3 regions of the Allobosea sp. GW821-FHT03A12 genome follow, and region 1 is predicted to be linked to each of the others. Evidence: riboswitches for the same ligand, from Rfam matches in the RefSeq annotation. Region 1 holds a riboswitch; each other region holds the start of a gene.

Region 1 (6,574 bases):
CTCTCTCACAGGCTCACCCTGATCCCACCGAAGGCGCTGAGGCCCGGCACCAGGAAGCCGACCGGGTTCTCATACCGCTTGTCGAACAGGTTATCGACGCGGCCGAACACGGTGAAGCGCTCGTCGACCTTGTAGTCGGCGGCGAGGTTGACGATCGCGGCGCCGGGCGCACGCATCCTGGAGACCGAGAAGTCGCGGTTCCCGTCCATGCGCTCGCCGAGATAGATCAGCGTCGCCGACAGTGTCAGCTTCTCGATCGGCATCCAGCTCGCGGTGACGCTGGCCTTGTGGCGCGGCCGGCGCAGCAGCTCCTGGCGGGCGATGTCGTCGCGCGCCAGGGTGAAGGTGTAGTCGGCCCGGACCTTGAACTGCGGCGAGAGTTCGAGCGCGACGAAGCTCTCCAGGCCCTGCGTCGTCGCCTTGCCGATATTGGCGTAGGAGGTCCGCGCCGCATTGGTGACGATCAGGTTGTCGATGTCGTTGTGGAACCAGGTTGCGCCGACATTGACCTGCCCGTTCAGCAGCGGCTGCTCGAAGCCGACATCCCAGCCGCGGCTCTCCTCGGGCTTCAGGTCGGGATTGCCGTAGAAGTTGAAAGCCGGACGGGAATCGCTGAAGCGCTCGCTCAGCGTCGGCGCCTTGAAGCCGGTGCCGTAGCTCGCCTTCAGCTTGGTGTCGGTGCCTGGCACGATGAAGACCGGTGCGATGCGATAGGTGGTGTGGCCGCCGAACTTGTCGTCGTTGTCATAGCGGATATTGGCGACGGTGAAGAAGCGGTCGGTCCAGTTCGACTGCAATTCGACGAAGGCGCCCTTGTTGCCGTTCGAGACGGTCTTGGCGGACGTGTCGAAGCGTTCGGTCTCGTATTGCAGGCCCATCACCAGGGTCTGGCTCTGGGTGAGCTTCAGATCGCCGCGCCAGTCGTATTTGGTACGCTCGCCGAGGTTCTCGGTAGGCAGGTCGAGGATACCGGAGGCATTCGGCCGGCGATCGGAACGGTCCTGATTGCTGTAGGAGACGCCGAAGCGGTTGACGAACTGGCCGCCCAGCGGGTCCCAGACGACCTCGCCGCGGGTGAAGGCCTGGCGGTAGTTCTGGCTGTTGCGGAAGCTGTTCGGCAGGCTCGGGAAGCCGGAATCGCCGGTGAACAGCAATTGCCCGTCGATATAGCGGCCGACCCAGTTGATGCTCAGCGTGTCGGTCAGCCTGGCGCCGAGGCGGGCGGAATAGCTCCAGTTGTCATAGGAGTTCGGGTTGCGCCGGCGGCCGGCGGGAACCAGGTTCGGCGGCGTCACCGGCGTCGAATCCGCGCGGAAATGGCTGACATTGAAGGCGTAGTCGAAGCGGTCATTGCCGCCGCTCAACCCGACGCTTTGGTTGAAGGTACCGTAGGAACCGGCCTCGGCGGACGCCGTCACCTTCGGCGGGCCTTCGCCGCGCTTGCTGGTGATCGAGATGACGCCGCCCAGCGCATTGGCGCCGTAGAGGCCACTCTGTGGGCCGCGCAGCACCTCGATCCGCTCGATGTCTGTCGTCAGCATCTGGCCGAAATCGAAGGAGCGGTTCGGTGTCGAGGGGTCGTTCACCTCGATGCCGTCGATCAGCACCTTGACGTGGTTCGAATTGGTGCCGCGCATGAACACCGACGTCAGGCCGCCCGGGCCGCCGGTCTGGACGATGTTGAGGCCGGGCACGGCGGCGAGCGCCTGCGGCAGGGTGCGACGCTGCTGGCGCTCGATCTCCTGGGCGGTCACGACGGTGACGGAGCTGGCGATTTCCCTGGCGGGCGTCGGTACGCCGGTCGGGCTGATGACGATCTCATCGAGTGCGATCGGCTTTCCGCCCGACTGCGCTAGTGCGGCGAGCGGTGTCAGCATGGTCGAGGTGGCGAGCAGGGAGAAGGCAAGGAGGAAACGCCCGCTCTTGGCGGGTTTTGGCAAACGGAACACGGGAAACCTCGGCGGTAACGTCAGTGGCACGTCACCGCGAACGAGATGTCCCCAGCCGCTCCCGAAACCGGGTGCGCACGGTTCTACCACCCATCAGCGCACCCCGGCCGATGTGTTCGCGTGTGACCACGGCTGACGGCAGGTCTCCTGGCTCGCGGGTCGCTGCCTTTCGCCGCCTTCCCAGGGCCGAGGTCCCAGTGGCGTATGGCGAAAGGCTCGCCGCTTACAGTTGCGGGGGCAGCCGCAGCATGGGGTGGCGAGCCACCCGCACTGCGTTCCCTTTTGATCCCGTGAGGGAACCGTCGCGTTCACGAGTAGGGCGGAAATGCGGCAGCGTCAATGCGCCCGCCGGCCCTTGCGAGGGGGATTATTCGGCCGCTTTGAGCGGTCGCTTTCCACGGGGCCTGGCGACTGTTTGCGGCGCCTCCGCATAAGGCGCAAGGATCGCCATGATGTCGCGCTCGCGCGGCTTGGCTTCTGCAACGAGCGCGCGCGCCGCCACCGAGTCGAGATGGTGGTGCATCAGGCTCGTGACTTTCCCAACGTCACCGCTCGCGAGCGCGTCGATCAGCAGGCGATGCTCGTTGATGCCGCATTCCGAGGAATGCGGCCGGCTGTACAGCGACAGGATCAGGCAGCAGCGATAGGAGAGCTCGCTGACATAGCGGATCAGGATCGGGCTCTCGGTCATCTCAGCGAGCAGGATGTGGAATTCGGTCGCGAGCCGGATCGAGATCGCATCCGGGCCGCCGCGCGCGGCATCTTCCGAGTCGACATGGGCGCGCAGCGTCGCAAGCTGCGCCTTGCTCAGCCGGCCGGCGAGCTGGCGCACGACGAGGCGCTCCAGCTCGATGCGGATGTCGAAGGTGTCGCGCGCCTCCTGCCAGCTCGGCGTCGCCACCACGGCGGTGCGGTTGCGGCGCAGCTCGACCAGCCCTTCGGCCGCGAGCTGGGCGAGCGCATGGCGCGCGAGGGTCCGGCTGACGCCGAAGCGCTCGCCGAGCGCGTCCTCCGGCAAGGTCGCGCCGGGTTCGAGCGCGCGCTCGATGATCGCGCGGCGCAGCGCCCGGCAGATCATCCCGGCCTTGTCCGATGCACCGTTTCCGGCCTCTTCCCGCGCCATCGCCGACACCAATGGTTGAAGATCCTTCTCGTCTTAGCGTCAGCGGCGCGTTGTTCGCAATGCGGCGTGCGCGGCAGGGGGAACCGGGTGCGTCCTCTCACGTTCTCAAGACCATCCATCGCCGGCCGGGGGGCTTTGATCATGACGACGACACCGCCAGTCCGCCGAGCGCCGATCCAGCACGAAGCGGGCGGCATCGGCGCGGGCGATCTGGGGGGCGCGGACATCGTCAGGGTGGCTGCGGCGCTCGTCTCGGCGGCAGTGATCATCGCGGCGCTCTATTACGGCCAGGACATCCTGATCCCGCTCGCCTTCGCCTTCCTGATCGGCTTCGCGCTCAATCCCCCGGTGGTGTGGCTGCGGCGGCGGGGACTGCCCAAGGTGGTCGCGATCGCGGTGGTGATGACCGTCGTGCTCGTCCTGCTCGCCAGCCTCTTCCTCGTGCTGGGCACGCAGCTGCGCTCGCTCGGCGAGCAGTTGCCGACCTATCAATCGACGATCCACGGCAAGCTCAACGATCTCAAGGCGCAGTTCAGGGCGCCCGGGATGCTCGACAGCGCGCTGAACGCGATCGCTTCCCTTCAGAAGGAGGTGGAGTCGGTGCAGGGCGCGCAGGCGCAGCGGGTCGAGGTCGTGGCGGCGCCGGGCACCCAGCTGCAGGTCGCGCTGGTCTGGCTCGGCCGTGTGCTCGAGCCGCTGGCAACGGCCGGCATCGTCCTCGTCTTCGTCGTGCTGGCGCTGCTCGACCGGACCGACCTGCGCGACCGGCTGCTGCGCATCCTCGGCGGCAATCTGCACCGCTCGACCGACGCGATCGAGGATGCCGGCCGGCGCATCAGCCGCTATCTCCTGATGCAGCTCGTGGTGAATACCAGTTTCGCCATCCCGCTGGCGCTCGGGCTGTGGCTGATCGGCGTTCCCGGCGCGTTGCTCTGGGGCGTCGTCGCGGCCGTCCTGCGCTTCGTACCCTATGTCGGCGCGCTGATCTCGGCCATCTTCCCGCTGGCGCTCGCCTTCGCGGTCGACCCCGGCTGGCACATGGTGCTGTGGACGCTCGCGCTGATCGCAGGGCTCGAGCTCGTCAGCAACAACATCGTCGAGCCGATGCTCTATGGCACCAGCACCGGGCTCTCGGCGATCTCGCTGATCGCCGCCGCGACCTTCTGGACGGCGCTCTGGGGCCCGGTCGGCCTGATCCTGTCGACGCCGCTGACGGTCTGCCTGCTCGTCCTCGGCAAGACCTTGCCGCAACTGCAGTTCCTCGACACCCTGCTCGGCTCGGTGCCGGTGCTCAGTCCGACGGAACGGATCTATCAGCGCCTGCTCGCCGGCGATGTCGACGAAGCCATCGAGATCGCCGAAAGCGAGATCGAGACGCTCTCGGTGGTGCCCTTCTACGACGCCGTCGGTGTCGCGGTTCTGCGGCTCGCCAGCGACGATTATGGCCGCCAGGCGACCGCGGCGCACCGGCTGCGCATCGCCGAGGGCATGGAGGCGCTGCTGGAGGAATTGCGCGAGGAGCACCCGGCGACGGCCGGTTCCAGCCCGAAAGTGGTCTGCATCGGCGGCAAATGGGAGATCGATGGGATCGCCGCGCAGATGCTGGCCCATGCGCTCGATCTCGAAGGCATCCCGGCGCAGGCGCGCCGGATCGCCCATGTCACGATGAACTCGGTCGCGAGACTCGATCTCGATGGGGTGCCGCTCGTCTGCCTCAACTATTTCAGCGGCGAGCCCGACAATGCCGCCCGGCAGTTTTGCCGGCGGCTGCGGCAGCGCTGGCCGGAGCTGAGGATCGTCGTGGTGCTCTGGACGGTGCCGCCCGAAAAGCTGGCAGGCGAGGCGGGCCGGGATATCGGCGCCGACGAGCTCGCGGCCTCGATCCAGGAGACGATCGGCCGGGTCCAGCGCCTCCTGCCCGAGATGGCGGGCGAGCCGGCCGTGGCGGAGACACCGGCCAACGATGCCGAGCGCGTGGCGGCGCTCCATGGCACCGGCTTCCTCGACGCGGCGCTGCGCGATGATCTCGATGCGATCGCCAAGCGCGCCGCCGATGCCTTCGACGTCGACGTGGCGATGATCTCGGCGATCGACGCCGAGCAGGAGATCGTCATCGGCGGCAGCAGGGAGCTCTCGGGTTTCGGCCGGGACGAGGCCGGCCGGCCCGTCCTGCCGCGCCGGGAGGCGATCTGCGATTACGTCGTGGCTGGCGGCGAGACGCTGGTCGTCGATGATACCGAGCGCGATGCCCGCTTCACCGACAACCCCGTCGCCAAGACCTGGGGCCTGCGCTTCTATGCCGGCGCGCCACTGCGCTCGTCGGACGGCTTCGTCCTGGGCGCGCTCTGCATCCTCGATCGCGAAGCGCGCAGCCTCGACCAGCGCGAGCGCGAGCTGCTGGAAAAGCTCGCGGCCGATGTCGTCGAGACGATCGGCCGGGCCGGCGCCGGTAGCTCGCCGCAGCAGCCGGGCGAGCCGGAAACCGAGGCGAGCGCGACGGTCGGACAGCCGGTGCCGGAGTAGCGCCTCGGTCTCGCCTCATTCGGTTCAAGCTCGGTTCATCGGCCCGGGCCGACCTTCCCCACGATAGAACGAGCCGTTGCGGGAGGGCGCGATGCCCGGATCTCAGCTTCTCCGACTGGTCCTTGCGACGCTGCTCGTCGCCATCGGCTTCAGCCATGCGCAGGCGCAGCCGCTCGAGAAGCGGATCGCGCTCGTCATCGGTAACGGCGCCTATCAGGCGGGTACGCTGGCGAGCCCGGCCAATGACGCCGGCCTGGTTGCGCAGACCCTGCAGGCGGCTGGCTTCGACGTCGTCGGTGCGCGCGACCTCGACATGGCGACCTTTCGTGCCTCGCTGCGCGAATTCATCGACAAGGCCAACGCTTCCGGGCCCGACACCGTGGCCTTCGTCTATTTCGCCGGATACGGGCTGCAGTTCGAGGGCGAGAACTATCTCGTTCCGGTCGATGCCCGTATCGCCCGCGACAGCGACGTGCCGCTCGAGGCGATCCGTCTGAGCGACCTGCTCAGGCCGCTCGCCGGATTGCCGCTGAAGGCGCGGATCGTCGTGCTCGATGCTGCCCGCCAGAACGGTTTCGCCCGCGCCGGTCAACCGCTCGCCGGCGGCCTTGCTTTGGCCCAGCCCGATGCCGGGATGCTGCTCGCCTTCAACGCAGCTCCCGGCACGATCGCGCCCGAGGCCAATGCGGGCTACGGCGCCTATGCCACGGCCCTGTCGGAGATGATCAAGGAGGGTGGGCTCAAGCTCGATGACCTGTTCGAGCGTGTGCGTCTGCGGGTGGACGGGCTAACCCAGGGGGCCGAGCTCGCCTGGCACGTCTCGCGCGTCGAGGCACCGTTCCTGTTCTTCGAGCGTGCCCAGGGCGCGCCGGTCGAGGCCGAGCGCTTCTCCGAGCTGCGCTCGCGGCCGATCCGCGAATTCGATCCCCGGCAGGCCTATCTCGCCGCCGTCGCCCGCGACTCGATGCGCGGCTACCAG
Region 2 (6,574 bases), on a different contig from region 1:
TGGTCGGCTCGTCCAGGATCAGCTCGCTCGGCTCCTGGGCGAGCGCGCGGGCGATATGGACGCGCTGGCGCTCGCCGCCCGAAAGCGTGTGCCAGAACTGGTCATGCCGCTCGGTGAGTCCGACCCGCGCCAGCGCCTCGTTCACCGCCGCCTCGTCGGCGCCGCTCCACGATGCCAGCGCCGCGCGATGCGGCGTGCGCCCGAGCCGGACGACATCGCAGACCGAGAGCTGAATCTCGGTTGTCGCCTGCTGCTCGACGAAGGCGAGACGTCGCGCAAGCTCGCGCCGCGGCACTGCAGCGATGTCGCGCTCGTCGAGCGTGACCACCCCGCTCGCGACATTGCGCAGCCTGCAGAGCAGCCGCAGCAGGCTCGATTTGCCCGAGCCGTTCGGCCCGATCAGCCCGAGCACCCGGCCGGGGGCCGCCTGCAGCGTCACCCCGTCGACGATCATCCGGCCGGCGGCGCCCCAGCACACCTCACGAGTCGCGAGCGTCATACGGAACGCCTCGCGCGGTAGAGGATGAGCGCGAAGACCGGCGCGCCGAACAGCGCCGTGACCACGCCGATCGGCAGGATCTGCTGCGGGATCAGCACGCGCGAGAGGATGTCGGCGAGGATCATGAAGATCGCGCCGACGACAAGGCAGGCCGGCAGCAAACGGGCATGGCCGGAGCCGACGAGGAAGCGGGCAGCATGGGGGATGATCAGCCCGACGAAGCCGACCGTGCCGACGATCGAAACCATCACCGCGGTCATCACCGCCGTGGTGGCGAAAAGCACGACCTTCACCCGCGTTACGGCCACGCCGAGCGAGGCGGCGGCATCGACACCGAAAGCGAAGGCGTCGAGCGCCTTGGCGTGCAGCATGCAGATGCCGAAGCCGATGAAAGCGACCGGCGCGGCGATCCAGAGATCGGGCCAGCGCACGCCGCCGAAATTTCCCAGCAGCCAGAACATCACGCCGCGTGCCTGCTCGGCGCTGGCCATGGTCGTGACGATGGTCGCCGTCGCCGCGTTGAAGAGCTGCGAGGTCGCGACGCCGGCGAGGATGACGCGATCGCTCGCCCCGCCAGCCCCCGTCGCCAGCAGCGCCACGACCGCGAGCGCGGCGCAGGAGCCGATGAAGGCGCCGGCCGAGACCGTCAACGCCGTGCCGCCGATGCCGACGCCGAGGATCAGCACCGCGACGGCGCCGGTCGAGGCGCCGGCGGAGATGCCGAGCACATAGGGCTCCGCCAGCGGGTTGCGCAGCAGAGCCTGCAGGATCGCGCCGGAGAGCGCCAGCGCGCCACCGCCGAGTCCCGCCATCAGCGCCCGGCTCAGGCGATAATCGAAGATCACGCCCTGCTGGATCGCGCTGACCGGGAAATCGAGATCGAACAGCCCATTGCCGAGCGCGCGCAGCGCCGTATCAAACGGGATGCGCATCTCGCCGATCGTCACCGCCAGCGCCACCGAAACGGTGAGCGCGACGAGCGAGGCCAGCGCGATCGCGATCCGCGCCGGCCAGTTCGGGCCGTGGGCAGCGTGGCTCAAGGAGAGAGGCCGAAGCCGGAGATCGCCTTGGCGAGCGTCTCGATACCGTCGACCGTGTCGAGCCCGGCGCGGGTGGCGCCGACATCCAGGATCACGATGCGGTTGTTCCTGACCGCGTCGAGCTTGCTGGCGACGGGGTCGGTCTTGAGGAAGTCGAGCTTCTTCTCGATATCATCGGCCGGAAAGCGGCGGCGATCCATCTTCACGGTGACGATCACAGCCGGGTTGGCGCCGGCGATGCTCTCCCAGCCGACCAGCGGCCATTCCTCGTTGGTGGTGATGATGTTGCGGGCGCCGAGCTTCGACAGGATATAGGCGGGCACGCCGTTCTTGCCGGCCATGAAGCCGTCGCCCTTGATGTCCTTGCTGGAGAACCAGACCACGACCGGCACGTCCCTGGCCTTGAGGCTGGCGACAGCCTGCACCGCCTTGTCCTCGCGCGCCTTCAGCTCGGCAATCAGCGCATCGGCCCGATCGGAGACGTCGAAAATCTGCCCGAACTCGCGGATGTTGCGATAGACCAGCTCCATCGTGAACATCTGGGTGCGCACGCCGTCGCCGGCGCCGGAATTGTCCTTGCCGACGCAGTCGGTCGGCGAGACGTAAGTTGGCACCTTGACCTTGGCGAACTGGTCGCGCTTGCCGACGATTCCGTTCGGCCCGACATGCCATTCGAACATCGCGGTGACGAGGTCGGGCTCCTGGGCGAGCACCGCCTCGAAGCTCGGATCGTTGTCGGCGAGGCGCTTCACCCTGGCGTTCACCGCCTCATAGGGCTTGGCGACCGGCGAAAACCAGACGGCGGTGCCGACGACGCGGTCGCCGAGACCGAGCGCGTAGAGGATCTCGGTCTGGGTCTGGCCGATCGCGACGACGCGCTTGGGCGGGGCGGCGAAGGTCACGCTCTCGCGGCAGTTCTCCAGGGTCAGCGGATATTGCGTCGGCGCCGCCAAGGCGGCACCCGCGACTAGGGTGCCGAGGAGCGCCGCGACGGGCGCCAGCGGCAGGCGGGTGATGTATCGCGTAGCCGGCACGGGACAAGCCTTGAATGTAACAATGTTGCATTTCTGATAGAAGGGACGGCGCGCAGCCGTCAAGCTCTGCGCGACAGCGCGGGCGGTGTTCACGAACATGGGTCTCATCGCTCCCCGAGATGGCAGGCGGGGAGCTGCGCAGGGGCGTGGATGGATGGAGGCATGGCCGCCATCGACACACAGCTCCGGAACACCCCGTCCGAAAGACGTCTTCGACGACCGGGGCAGGTCTCCTGGCTCGCGGGTCAGTGCCGCTTCCGCCCGGCCTTCCCGGCGCTGTCGGCGCCAGTGGACGATGGACGGAGAGCTCGCCGCTTACAGTTGCGGGGGCAGCCTCGGCTTTGGCGGAATACGCCTCACCGAATTCCCTCTTAGCTCCGGATGCGATCCGGAGAACCTCGATCGCGGCCACCCTATAAGGCCGCGCTGCACCGTCAAGCCCGTCCGCAGCCTTGCAGCGATGGCCACCGCCTCAAGGCTTGCTAAGGTAGGGCCAGGCCAAGGGGTGAGGCATGCAGAGCGAATACCGCGTCGCCATTGTCGTGCTGCCGAACTTCACCCTGCTCGCCCTGTCCAGTGTCGTCGACACGCTCCGGCTGGCGAATCGGGCGCTGGGACGCGAGGCCTACAGCTGGACCGTCTACGGGCTGCAGGACACCGTGGCGGCCTCGAGCCATGTCGGCATCGTCCCCGACAGGCTGCTGGCGGGCGTGCATGACGACGAGGCCGACATCGCCATCGTCTGCGGCGGGATCGGCGGCCATCTCTACAATGAGCGCCATTTGCGGGCGTGGTTGCGGGATCTCGACAGCCGCGGCGCGATCATCGGCGCGATCTCGACCGGCATCTGGCAGGTGGCCCGCGCCGGCCTGCTCGACACCTATCGCTGCGCCGTCCACTGGGACGACCTGCCGTCCTTCTCCGCGACCTTTCCGCTGGTGGAGGTCCGCTCCGAGATCTTCGTACATGACCGACGCCGGCTCACCTGTTCAGGCGGCGTCGCGGTGATCGACATGGTCCTCTATCTCGTCGCGGTGCAATTCGGCATCGCCCAAGCCGACAGCGTCGCGGACCTCTTGATCCACGCCCGAATCCGCTCCTCCGACGAGAAACAGCGCGGCACCGCCGGCAGCCCGCAGGCAACGCCGCGGACCGTCCGCAGGGCGGTGACCCTGATGGAGCGCAATATCGAGGCGACGCTCCCCGTTACCGCGATCGCCTGCGAGATCGGCTGCTCCACCCGCCAGCTCGAACGCCTTTTTGCCGAGGCGTTCGGCATGTCGCCCAAGCGCTATTATGACGGCGTGCGCCTGCGCCATGCCCGCAAGCTCCTCGTCGAAACCGACGTCCCGCTCTCGGACGTCGCAGTGCAATGCGGCTACCCGTCCCAGGCGCAGTTCGCGACGCGTTTCCGGACCGCTTTCGGCAAGCCGCCGCTACGCTACCGGCTCCATGCCCACAGATGACGGGCCGGCTCGATCAGTCGATGTTGCAACGCCGCGAAAGCTATGTCGCTTATCGGGAAAAGATGTCGCTTTTCCGCAAGTCGTAGCCCCAGTCGTTCCTTAGCCTCCTCTCAAACGCCGCCCGTCGAGAGGGCGCCGGGAGACTGCCAGAATGACCCGCCTGGATGAGCGGTCGACGGCCGGCAAGCCGTTGCCCGTCCGCGAGCACGCACGTCTGTTGGTCATCGGAGCCGGGCCCGCCGGGCTGTCCGCAGCGCTCGAAGCCGCTAGGCGCGGCATCGCGGTCGTGCTGATCGACGAGCATCCCGTCGATCACACCCTGATGGGGCTCGACGTGCCCTTCCATTTCGGTCAGCGCATGGGCGGCTCCACCCGCAACAAGGCGCGGATGATCGAGACCATCGCCGCTGCGGACGAGCGGATCGCGGAAGCCTTCGAAGCGGGCGTCGACGTCAGGCTCGGCCTTTCCGTCTGGGGCCTGTTCTCGCCACGCCCCGGCCTGCGCTGGCTGCGCGGGCATGTCGCCGGCCTCAGCGATGGTGAGAGCAGCTGGTTCCTTTCCTTCGATGCGGCGATCGTCGCGACCGGGCGCCGCGATGTCGGCCTCGCCTTCCCTGGCTGGGAACTCCCTGGCGTGATGGGCGTGACCGCCGCGAGCGCCCTGCTGCAACGCTACGAGGCCTTCGACGGCCGGGCGCTGGCAATCCTCGGCTCCGGCGTGGAAGCGACTGAGTTCGCGAAAGCGGCCCTAGCAGCCGGGCGGAAGATCGTCGGGCTGATCGAAGCGGGAGAGACGCCGCGCGATCCCGTCGGCTGCGCAGAACTCGCCCAGCGGGGCGTGCCCGTGCTGACGCAGACTATGATCTCGCGCGCTAGCGGCGGTCATAGCGGCGTCGAGCATGTGCTCCTGCGGTCTTTGGGGACCGAGGACGTGGATGCGGGCCAGCTTGCCTGCGATACCGTCGTTCTCGCCACGGGCGCCGCGCCCGTGATCGAGCTGCTCGACGTCGCCAGCGCCGAGATCGGCTTTGCGCCGCATCGCGGCGGCTATGTTCCGGTGCTCGACGCCGACGGCCGAACCTCGGTGCCCGGGCTCTTCGCCGCCGGAGACTGCGCCGGCATCTCTTCCGGCAAGACGATCGATTCCGCGATCGCCGCGGCGGAAGGAGTTCGCGCCGCGGTAGCAGCCTGCGACGAGCTTGCCGCCGGCACTGTAAAGGCGTGGCAACCTGCACCTGCGGCCGAGCCGGGCCCGGCCGACGAGAATGTCGAGGACGTACGCTCCGTCTGGGCGGCCGCGTCGATGGCCGTCGCCGACGCCGGCACGCATCTCTGTCAGTGCGAGGAGGTCAATCTGGCTGACCTGCTCGGCGTCCGCCCGCCACGCTACCTGTCGGGCGACGACGGCGCACTGAAGTCGCACGATCTGGCAGCACTCGCCGCGGACGGACAGGTCAGCCAGGACCAGATCAAGCGCCTCACCCGTGCCGGCATGGGCCCCTGCCAGGGCCGGCGCTGCCGCGAGCAGGTCGGCGCGGTGTTGGCAAAGGCCACCGGCACGCCGCTCGCCCGGATGCCCTTGCCGAGCCATCGCGCCCCGGTCCGGCCACTACCGCTCTCGGCCTTTGCCGAGGATCGCGAGCCTGATGTCCTCGCGCAGAACTGGGAAGGCTGGTTCGGCATCGCCAGCCAATGGGTGCCGTACTGGACCTTGTCCTCGGATGCCGCCGGCACGGAGGAGCGGCCATGACTGCCGGCGAGGGACAGAAGGGCGCTGATGTCATCATTGTCGGCGGCGGCGTGACGGGGCTGAGCACCGCCTGGTGGCTGGCTCGGGCCGGCGTCGACGTGCTGCTGATCGAGAAGGGCATCGTCGGCTGGGGCGCTTCGGGCCGCAATGGCGGCGGGGCGACGCATCATCAAAGTCCGCTCTTCGCCGAGGAGCAGCGACTCTGGCCGCTGATGGACGAAATGCTGGGATATCCGACCGAATACCAGCCGAAGCGCATTCGCATGGCCTTGAGCGATGCGCAGATGGACGAGTTCAGGATCGGCGTCGACAATACCCGCGGCCAGGGCTTTCCGGCCGAGTGGTTGGATGCCGGCCAGGTCCGTGATCTCGTCCCGCTCGCCGGTAGCAATGTGGTCGGCGGCGTCTATTACGAGCGCGGTGGTCACGCCAATCCGCAGCGGACGGTTCAGGCCTATGCCTGGGCGTTGCAGGATCTCGGCGGGCGCATCCTGCAGCATACCGCGGTGACCGGCTTCGAGCGGCGCGGCGACAAGGTCGTCGCGGTCGAGACCAGCGCCGGCAGCTTTGCCTGCAAGACGCTGGTGCTGGCGGCCGGACCGCAGACCGGCGTCCTCACGGCCCTGCTCGACAGCGAGGTACCGGTGACCCCGGCACGGGCCGAGATGATCGTCACCGAGCCGCTGCCGCTGATGCCGATCGGCGGCGTCGACGGCAACCATCTCTATGGCCGCCAGACCTTGCGCGGCAACCTCGCCTATGGCGGCGGCCCGCATGAATGGCTG
Region 3 (6,574 bases), on a different contig from region 1:
GCCACGCGCGACATTGATCAGATAGGCTGAAGGCTTGATCGCCGCGAGCGCGGCGGCATCGATCAGCCCTTCCGTCTCCGGCGTCAGCGGGCAGGTCAGCGCCACGAAATCAGCCTGCGCCAGCGCGGCGTGCAGTTCCGACGGCGGCACGATCGTCTCGACATTCGGCTCCGAGCCCGGCCGGCGGCGCACGCCGATGACACGCATGCCGAAAGCCGCGGCAAGCGCCGCGAGCCTGAGGCCGATGCGGCCGAGCCCGACGATCACCAGCGTGCGGCCGCCGAGTTCGTCCTCGCGGCGGGAGCGATCGCTGATCATCGGCCGCCAATGGGCCTTCGCCTGGTTGTCGCGGGCGAGATGAAGCTGGCGCGCCAGCGCCAGGATCAGCGAGATCGCATGCTCGGCGACGGCGCGCTCATTGCCGCCCTGGGCGCTGGCGAGGCGAACGCCCGCCGCCGCCAGTTTCGGCTTGTCGAACTGGTCGGTGCCGGCGCTGATCGACTGGATGAAGCGCAGCTTGCTCAGCCCGTCCAGCATGTCGTTGCGCCAGAGGCCGGAAACGACCAGCACATCGGCTTCCGGCGCCCTAGCCCTGAGATCGTCGAGATTGCGGACCTCGAAGCTCGTCGCCTGGCCGTTGCGGGCGAGATATTCGTCGCGCATCTGATAGGCCGGATGGGCGAAGCCGATGGTGAGGGCGGACTGCTTCGGCCAGGGCTGCATGCGACATCTCTCCGGATCGCTGGAATCATTCGACGATAGCGTCGGCGCGCCGCTTCGTCCCGCACTCAGCCGCATGTAGCGGCTGCGATGACCGCGCAGCGGGGCTCAGACCGGCGCGAGCGCCTGCGCCAATCGCGCCCAGGCAGGCTCATCTCCCGGCAGGCCCAAGCGCAGGCGCGAGGGATCGTGCTGGAAGCGGCGGACATAGATGCCGGCCCGGCCGAGCCGCTCGAACAGGGACGGCGCCTGTGGTGCCTCGAGCAGGCGATAGAGCGCCGTCCCGCCGACGACCCGACCATGCGGAGCAAGGAGCGCGTCGAGCCGCGTGCTGTCGGCGGCGCGGGCCTCGCCGGCTTTCGACAGCCACTCCGCATCGCCGAGCGCGACGGCGCCGACATGCAGCGCCGGCCCGGCCACGGCCCAGGGACCGAGCATCGCCTGCACGGCGTCGGTGAAACGCGGCTCGCCAACCGCGAAGCCGAGCCTGAGACCAGCGAGCCCATAGGCCTTGCCGAAGGAGCGCAGCACCAGTGCGCCATCGGGCAGGGTCGGCAGCAGACTCGTCTCCGGCGCGAAATCGGCGAAGGCCTCGTCGACGACCAGCAGGCCGCCCCGTGCCGCGAGCGCACCAGCGAGCGCGATCAACGCCTCCTGCGCAACGATGCGCCCGTCCGGATTGTTCGGGTTGACCAGCACGACGACATTGGGGTCGCCGATCTCGGCGAGATCGCCGATCTCGCGCACCGTCGCACCTGCCTTGCGCCAGGCCGGCGCGTGCTCGCCATAGGTCGGGCCGAGCACGGCGACATGCGCAGCCGGCATCAGACGCGGCAGCAATTCGATCAGGACCTGCGTGCCCGGCGCGGCGACGAGGCCGCTTTGCGGGCGAATGCGATAGGCCCTGCGGGCTGCGGCGAGCAGCGCCGCCTCGTCCGTTTTGCCCGGCAGGCGCTGCCACAGGCTTAACGGCAGCTCCGGAAGCGGATAGGGGATCGGGTTGATACCGGTCGAGAGATCGATCCAGGGTTCTGGCGCCTGCGGAAACAGCGCCTGGGCCGTGGCGAGATCACCGCCATGCCAGATCACCTCCTTCGTCTCCCCGGCCGCCATGTCGCTCTCCGCAAGCCTGCCGCTCCTGCTCGCCGCCCTCCTGATCGAGGCGGCGATCGGCTATCCGGCGCGCCTGTTCGCATGGATCGGCCATCCCGTCACCTGGATCGGTGCGCTGATCGGCTGGCTGGACCGGAACCTCAATCGCGAGACCATGAGTTTCTCGATGCGGCGAACGGCCGGCATTGTCGCCCTCCTGATACTGCTGGGCGTGACGCTTGCCGCCTCGCTGGCCCTCGTCGCGCTCTGCCGCCTCGCCGGGCCGCTCGCTTTGCTGCCGCTGGCATTGCTGGCGTCGAGCCTGCTGGCGCAGCGCAGCCTGCACGAGCATGTCTCCCGCGTCGCCGAAGGACTGGAGCAAGGCGGCCTCACCGGCGGGCGCAAGGCGGTCGCGATGATCGTCGGGCGCGATCCGGAGAGCCTCGACGAAGCCGGCATCGCACGCGCCGCGATCGAGAGCCTCTCCGAGAACTTTTCCGATGGCATCGTTGCGCCAGCCTTCTGGCTCGGCGTCGGCGGCCTGCCGGGCGGGGCGCTCTATAAGGCGATCAACACCGCCGATTCGATGATCGGCCATAAATCGCCGCGCCATCTCGCCTTCGGCTGGGCAGCAGCGCGGCTCGACGATCTCGTCAACCTGCCGGCCTCGCGCCTGACCGCACTGCTGCTCACCGCCGCAGCGACGCTCGACCGGCAGGCCGATGCCGGCGCCGCCTGGCGCGCGGTTCGCCGCGATGCCGGTCGCCACCGCTCGCCCAATGCCGGCTGGCCGGAGGCGGCGATGGCCGGCGCGCTCGGGCTGCGGCTCGCCGGCCCGCGCGTCTACGGCGCGGTCAGGGTCGAGGATGGCTGGATGGGCGATGGCCGGGCCGAGGCGAATGCTGCCGATATCAGGCGGGCGCTTGCCCTCTATCGGCGCGCCTGCCTGCTGCTCTGGGGGCTGGCGAGCATTGGTAGCACGCTCGCCTTTGCCGCGGCCTGACACTCAAATCTCGTTGTTGCACCGAATACAGCACCGACACATCAGCAATTTCAGTCATCAGAAACTACGTGGTTCCAGGTGCTGGCGTTTGGGACAGGAGAACCTCCTGAGTTTCTGGATCACGCAGATTCACGACCTCTGAGAGACGGAAGAAGTAGATCTCTCGGAGAGTCTGCATCGACTCCAGCGACGTGTTGCAGATCACATGTTCCCACCAGTCGCCTGCGTCTCTCCCCCAGGAAACGTCATAGACAAGCAATTCACGACCATCCGCCAAGAGAACAGCCGTTGCCTGCCCGTCTCTTTGCTGCAGCAATTTTCGCAACGGAGCGCCGTATCCGTCCAGAATCGGCCCCCAACCTTGCTGTTCGACCGTCAAAACTCGATCCCTTCCTGCGCCTTCACCCCGGCGGCGAAATGATGCTTCACCAACGTCATCTCGGTGACGAGGTCGGCAGCCTCGATCAGTTCCGACTTGGCGTTGCGGCCGGTGACGACGATGTGGAGGTCGGGCCGGCGTTCCCGCAGCACTGCCACGACGTCGGCGAGCGGCAGGTAGTCGTAGCGCAGGGCGATGTTGAGCTCGTCGAGCACTACGAGCCGGATGCTTTCGTCGGCCATCAACTCCTTCGCCTTCTCGAAGGCGCGGGTCGCGGCGGCGATGTCGCGGGTCTTGTCCTGCGTCTCCCAGGTGAAGCCCTCGCCCATGGAATGCCAGGAAATCTGGTCACCGAAGGCCTCCAGCGCCTTGCGCTCGCCGGTCGACCAGGCGCCCTTGATGAACTGGACGACGCCGATGCGCCAGCCATGGCCAAGCGCGCGCAGGATCAGGCCGAAGGCGGCGGTCGACTTGCCCTTGCCCGGACCGGTGTTGACGATCAGCAGGCCCTTTTCCAGCGTCTTGCCGGCGACCTCGGCGTCCTGCACCGCCTTGCGCTTTGCCATCTTCGCCTTGTGGCGGGCGGCGTCCTCGGCCTCGGTCGTCATCACTTCACCTGCATCGGCAATCCGGCGACCATGAAGACCACGCGCCCGGCCTGCGCCGCAAGCCGCTGATGCAGGCGGCCGGCCTCGTCGCGGAAGCGCCGGGCGAGCGCATTGTCCGGCACGATGCCGAGGCCGACCTCGTTCGAGACCAGCACGATAGGCGCGCTGGCCTCGCGGCAAGCGGCGATAAGCTCGCCGGTCGCGATTGCGATGTCGCGCTCGGCGAGCAGCAGATTGGTCAGCCACAGCGTCAGGCAATCGACGAGAATCGGCTGACCGGCCCGTGCATTGCGAATCGCCTCGGGCAGGGCGACGGGCGCATCGACGGTCTGCCAGTCGCGCGAGCGGCGGGCTCGGTGCTCGGCGATGCGGGCGCGCATCTCGTCGTCATAAGCCTGCGCGGTCGCGATATAGGTCCAGGGCGCCGGCAGCGCCTCGACCAGCGCCTCGGCATGGCGGCTCTTGCCGGAGCGGGCACCGCCGAGGACGAGAGTGAGCAGAGGAAGGGTCATGTCCTGGTCTCCGCGTCATGCTCGGGCGCAGACCCGAGCATCTCTTTCAGGAGATTCTCGGCTCTTCGCTACGCTTCGGCCGAGAATGACGAGACTGCATTGCACAGTGCCTACCGGATGGCTAATGATCGTCGCTGACGGTGCCTCGACAACGAGGTGAAAAGGGAACGCGGTGAAAGGCCGCGGCTGCCCCCGCAACTGTAAGCGGCGCGTCCTGCGCCATCGGCCACTGGGTTTCCCGGGAAGGCGGAGCAGGACACCAAGCCGTGAGCCAGGAGACCTGCCGTCGTCCGATGTCGTCCAGCAGGCTGCCGGTGGGGTGGCCAGGAGTGAGCCAATGAACACCGCAACCGTCACCAGCCAGACCAGCGTTTCGGAGCGGGCGAAAGCCGTCGCCGCCGCGCTGATCCTCGGCTTCGTGCTGATCTACACCGTCGGCTTCGCCGCCTCGTCCACTGTCCACAACGCGGCGCACGACACTCGTCACGGCCTCGCCTTCCCCTGTCATTGAGGGAAAGCACATGGTCACGCGTGTTCTCACGGTCAGCATCCTGGCCGGGCTTCTGGCTGGGCTGCTGATCTCGGCGCTCCAGCACGTCACCACCACCCCGCTGATCCTCAAGGCCGAGACCTATGAGGCCGCATTCCGCTCGCAGGGCGCACCGATGAAGGCCGCCTTCTCTGACGGTGCCCGCATCATTCTCGCCCATAACGACCCGAAGGCCGGGGCGGACCATACCGGTGAGCATGAATGGAAGCCGCAGGACGGCCTCCAGCGTACCGCCTTCACCAGCCTGGTGACGATCGGCACCGCGATCGGCTTCGCCGCATTGCTGCTCGCCGGAATGATCGCCGCGAACGAGCAGATCGACCAGCGCCGGGCATTGGCCTGGGCCGTCTGCGGCTTCCTCGCCTTCGGGCTCGCCCCGGCGATGGGGCTGGCGCCGGAATTGCCGGGCTCCGCCGCGGCCGAACTGCAGCACCGCCAGCTCTGGTGGCTGCTGACGGCGGTCGTCACCGCCGGCGCGCTCTTTGTCTTCCTGCGCGTCGAGGCTTCCTGGGCGCGGGCGCTTGCCGTGCTGGCGCTGCTGCTGCCACATCTGATCGGCGCGCCGCACCTGGCGGCGCCGGAGAGCAAGGTGCCGGCCGAGATCGCCGCGCATTTCGCCGCGCTCTCGCTCGCCATCCAGGCCGCGCTCTGGCTCGTCACCGGCTTCGCCGTCGGCGTGCTCTGGCCTTGGGCCACGCGCCGCAGCGCCGTCGCCGCGGCGGCCTGACGCCTCGCGCAGCCAGAAACGGCCGCGCCAGAACAAGGAGGCGTCTCATGCTCGAAGGCGATCTCGCCCTCGCGATGGAGGCCCGGCAGCAGCCGGGCTGCACCATCCATGTCTGCACCACCTGCCGGCGCCAGCGCGAGGATCTGCCGGAAGGCTATGACCAACCCGGCATCGGCCTTGCGGCAGCGCTCTCCGAGCGCATGGCCGGCAGCGGCATTGCCGTCGTCCCGGTCGAATGCCTCTCCGTCTGCAAGCGGCCCTGCACGATCGCGCTCGCAGCCGACGGCAAATGGACTTATCTGATCGGCGATCTCGACGCCGGTCTTCATCTCGACGAGATCGTCAGCGGGGCGGAGAAATTCGCCGCCAGCGCCAACGGCATCGTTCCCTGGAAGGAAAGACCCGTCTCGTTCCGCAAGGGCGTGGTCGCGCGCGTGCCTCCCCTGCCGCGCACACAAGGATCAAACGAATGAACGCTCCCCAGACCACGACGCTCGGCAAGGTGCCGTGCACGATCATCACCGGCTTCCTCGGCGCCGGTAAGACCACCCTCGTCCGCCATCTCCTGGAGAACGCCGGCGGCAAGCGCCTCGCCGTCCTGGTCAACGAGTTCGGCGATCTCGGCTTCGACGGCTCCTTCATCGCCGGCTGCGGCATCGAGGGCTGCACGCAGGAGGACATCGTTGAGCTGCCGAATGGCTGCATCTGCTGCACCGTCGCCGACGATTTCGTGCCGGCGCTGGAAAAGCTGCTGAACCGGGAAAACCCGCCGCAGCACATTCTGATCGAGACCTCCGGCCTCGCTCTGCCGAAGCCTCTGGTCAAGGCCTTCAACTGGCCGGCGATCCGCAGCCGCGTCACCGTCGACGGCGTCATCGCCGTGGTCGATGGGCCGGCGGTGGCCGAGGGCCAATTCGCCGATGATCCCGAAGCGCTGAAGGCGCAGGCCGCGCAGGACCAGGCCGTCGACCATGACAACCCGC

Evidence for each region. A riboswitch is a leader RNA that binds a small molecule or an ion and turns the genes downstream of it on or off. The one in region 1 is predicted to bind cobalamin.
Region 2: another riboswitch for cobalamin. It lies ahead of AC3WLC_RS10795 (ABC transporter substrate-binding protein); the one in region 1 lies ahead of AC3WLC_RS02795 (TonB-dependent receptor plug domain-containing protein).
Region 3: another riboswitch for cobalamin. It lies ahead of AC3WLC_RS22665 (CbtB domain-containing protein); the one in region 1 lies ahead of AC3WLC_RS02795 (TonB-dependent receptor plug domain-containing protein).

Annotation. Positions count from the first base shown of each region.
Region 1 is NZ_JBYSVZ010000001.1:593,764-600,337, forward strand. It holds gene AC3WLC_RS02795 (TonB-dependent receptor plug domain-containing protein) at 6-1,949, opposite strand; cobalamin riboswitch at 2,070-2,266, opposite strand; gene AC3WLC_RS02800 (GntR family transcriptional regulator) at 2,317-3,072, opposite strand; gene AC3WLC_RS02805 (AI-2E family transporter) at 3,214-5,595, shown strand; gene AC3WLC_RS02810 (caspase family protein) at 5,687-6,574, shown strand, end outside.
Region 2 is NZ_JBYSVZ010000003.1:672,262-678,835, reverse strand. It holds gene AC3WLC_RS10805 (ABC transporter ATP-binding protein) at 1-499, opposite strand, end outside; gene AC3WLC_RS10800 (FecCD family ABC transporter permease) at 496-1,539, opposite strand; gene AC3WLC_RS10795 (ABC transporter substrate-binding protein) at 1,536-2,573, opposite strand; cobalamin riboswitch at 2,780-2,989, opposite strand; gene AC3WLC_RS10790 (GlxA family transcriptional regulator) at 3,086-4,039, shown strand; gene AC3WLC_RS10785 (FAD-dependent oxidoreductase) at 4,191-5,789, shown strand; gene AC3WLC_RS10780 (NAD(P)/FAD-dependent oxidoreductase) at 5,786-6,574, shown strand, end outside.
Region 3 is NZ_JBYSVZ010000006.1:77,515-84,088, forward strand. It holds gene AC3WLC_RS22635 (D-2-hydroxyacid dehydrogenase) at 1-723, opposite strand, end outside; gene cobD (threonine-phosphate decarboxylase CobD) at 829-1,833, opposite strand; gene cbiB (adenosylcobinamide-phosphate synthase CbiB) at 1,832-2,815, shown strand; gene AC3WLC_RS22650 (hypothetical protein) at 2,880-3,194, opposite strand; gene cobO (cob(I)yrinic acid a,c-diamide adenosyltransferase) at 3,191-3,802, opposite strand; gene cobU (bifunctional adenosylcobinamide kinase/adenosylcobinamide-phosphate guanylyltransferase) at 3,802-4,314, opposite strand; cobalamin riboswitch at 4,437-4,616, shown strand; gene AC3WLC_RS22665 (CbtB domain-containing protein) at 4,652-4,825, shown strand; gene AC3WLC_RS22670 (CbtA family protein) at 4,836-5,591, shown strand; gene AC3WLC_RS22675 (DUF1636 family protein) at 5,639-6,064, shown strand; gene cobW (cobalamin biosynthesis protein CobW) at 6,061-6,574, shown strand, end outside.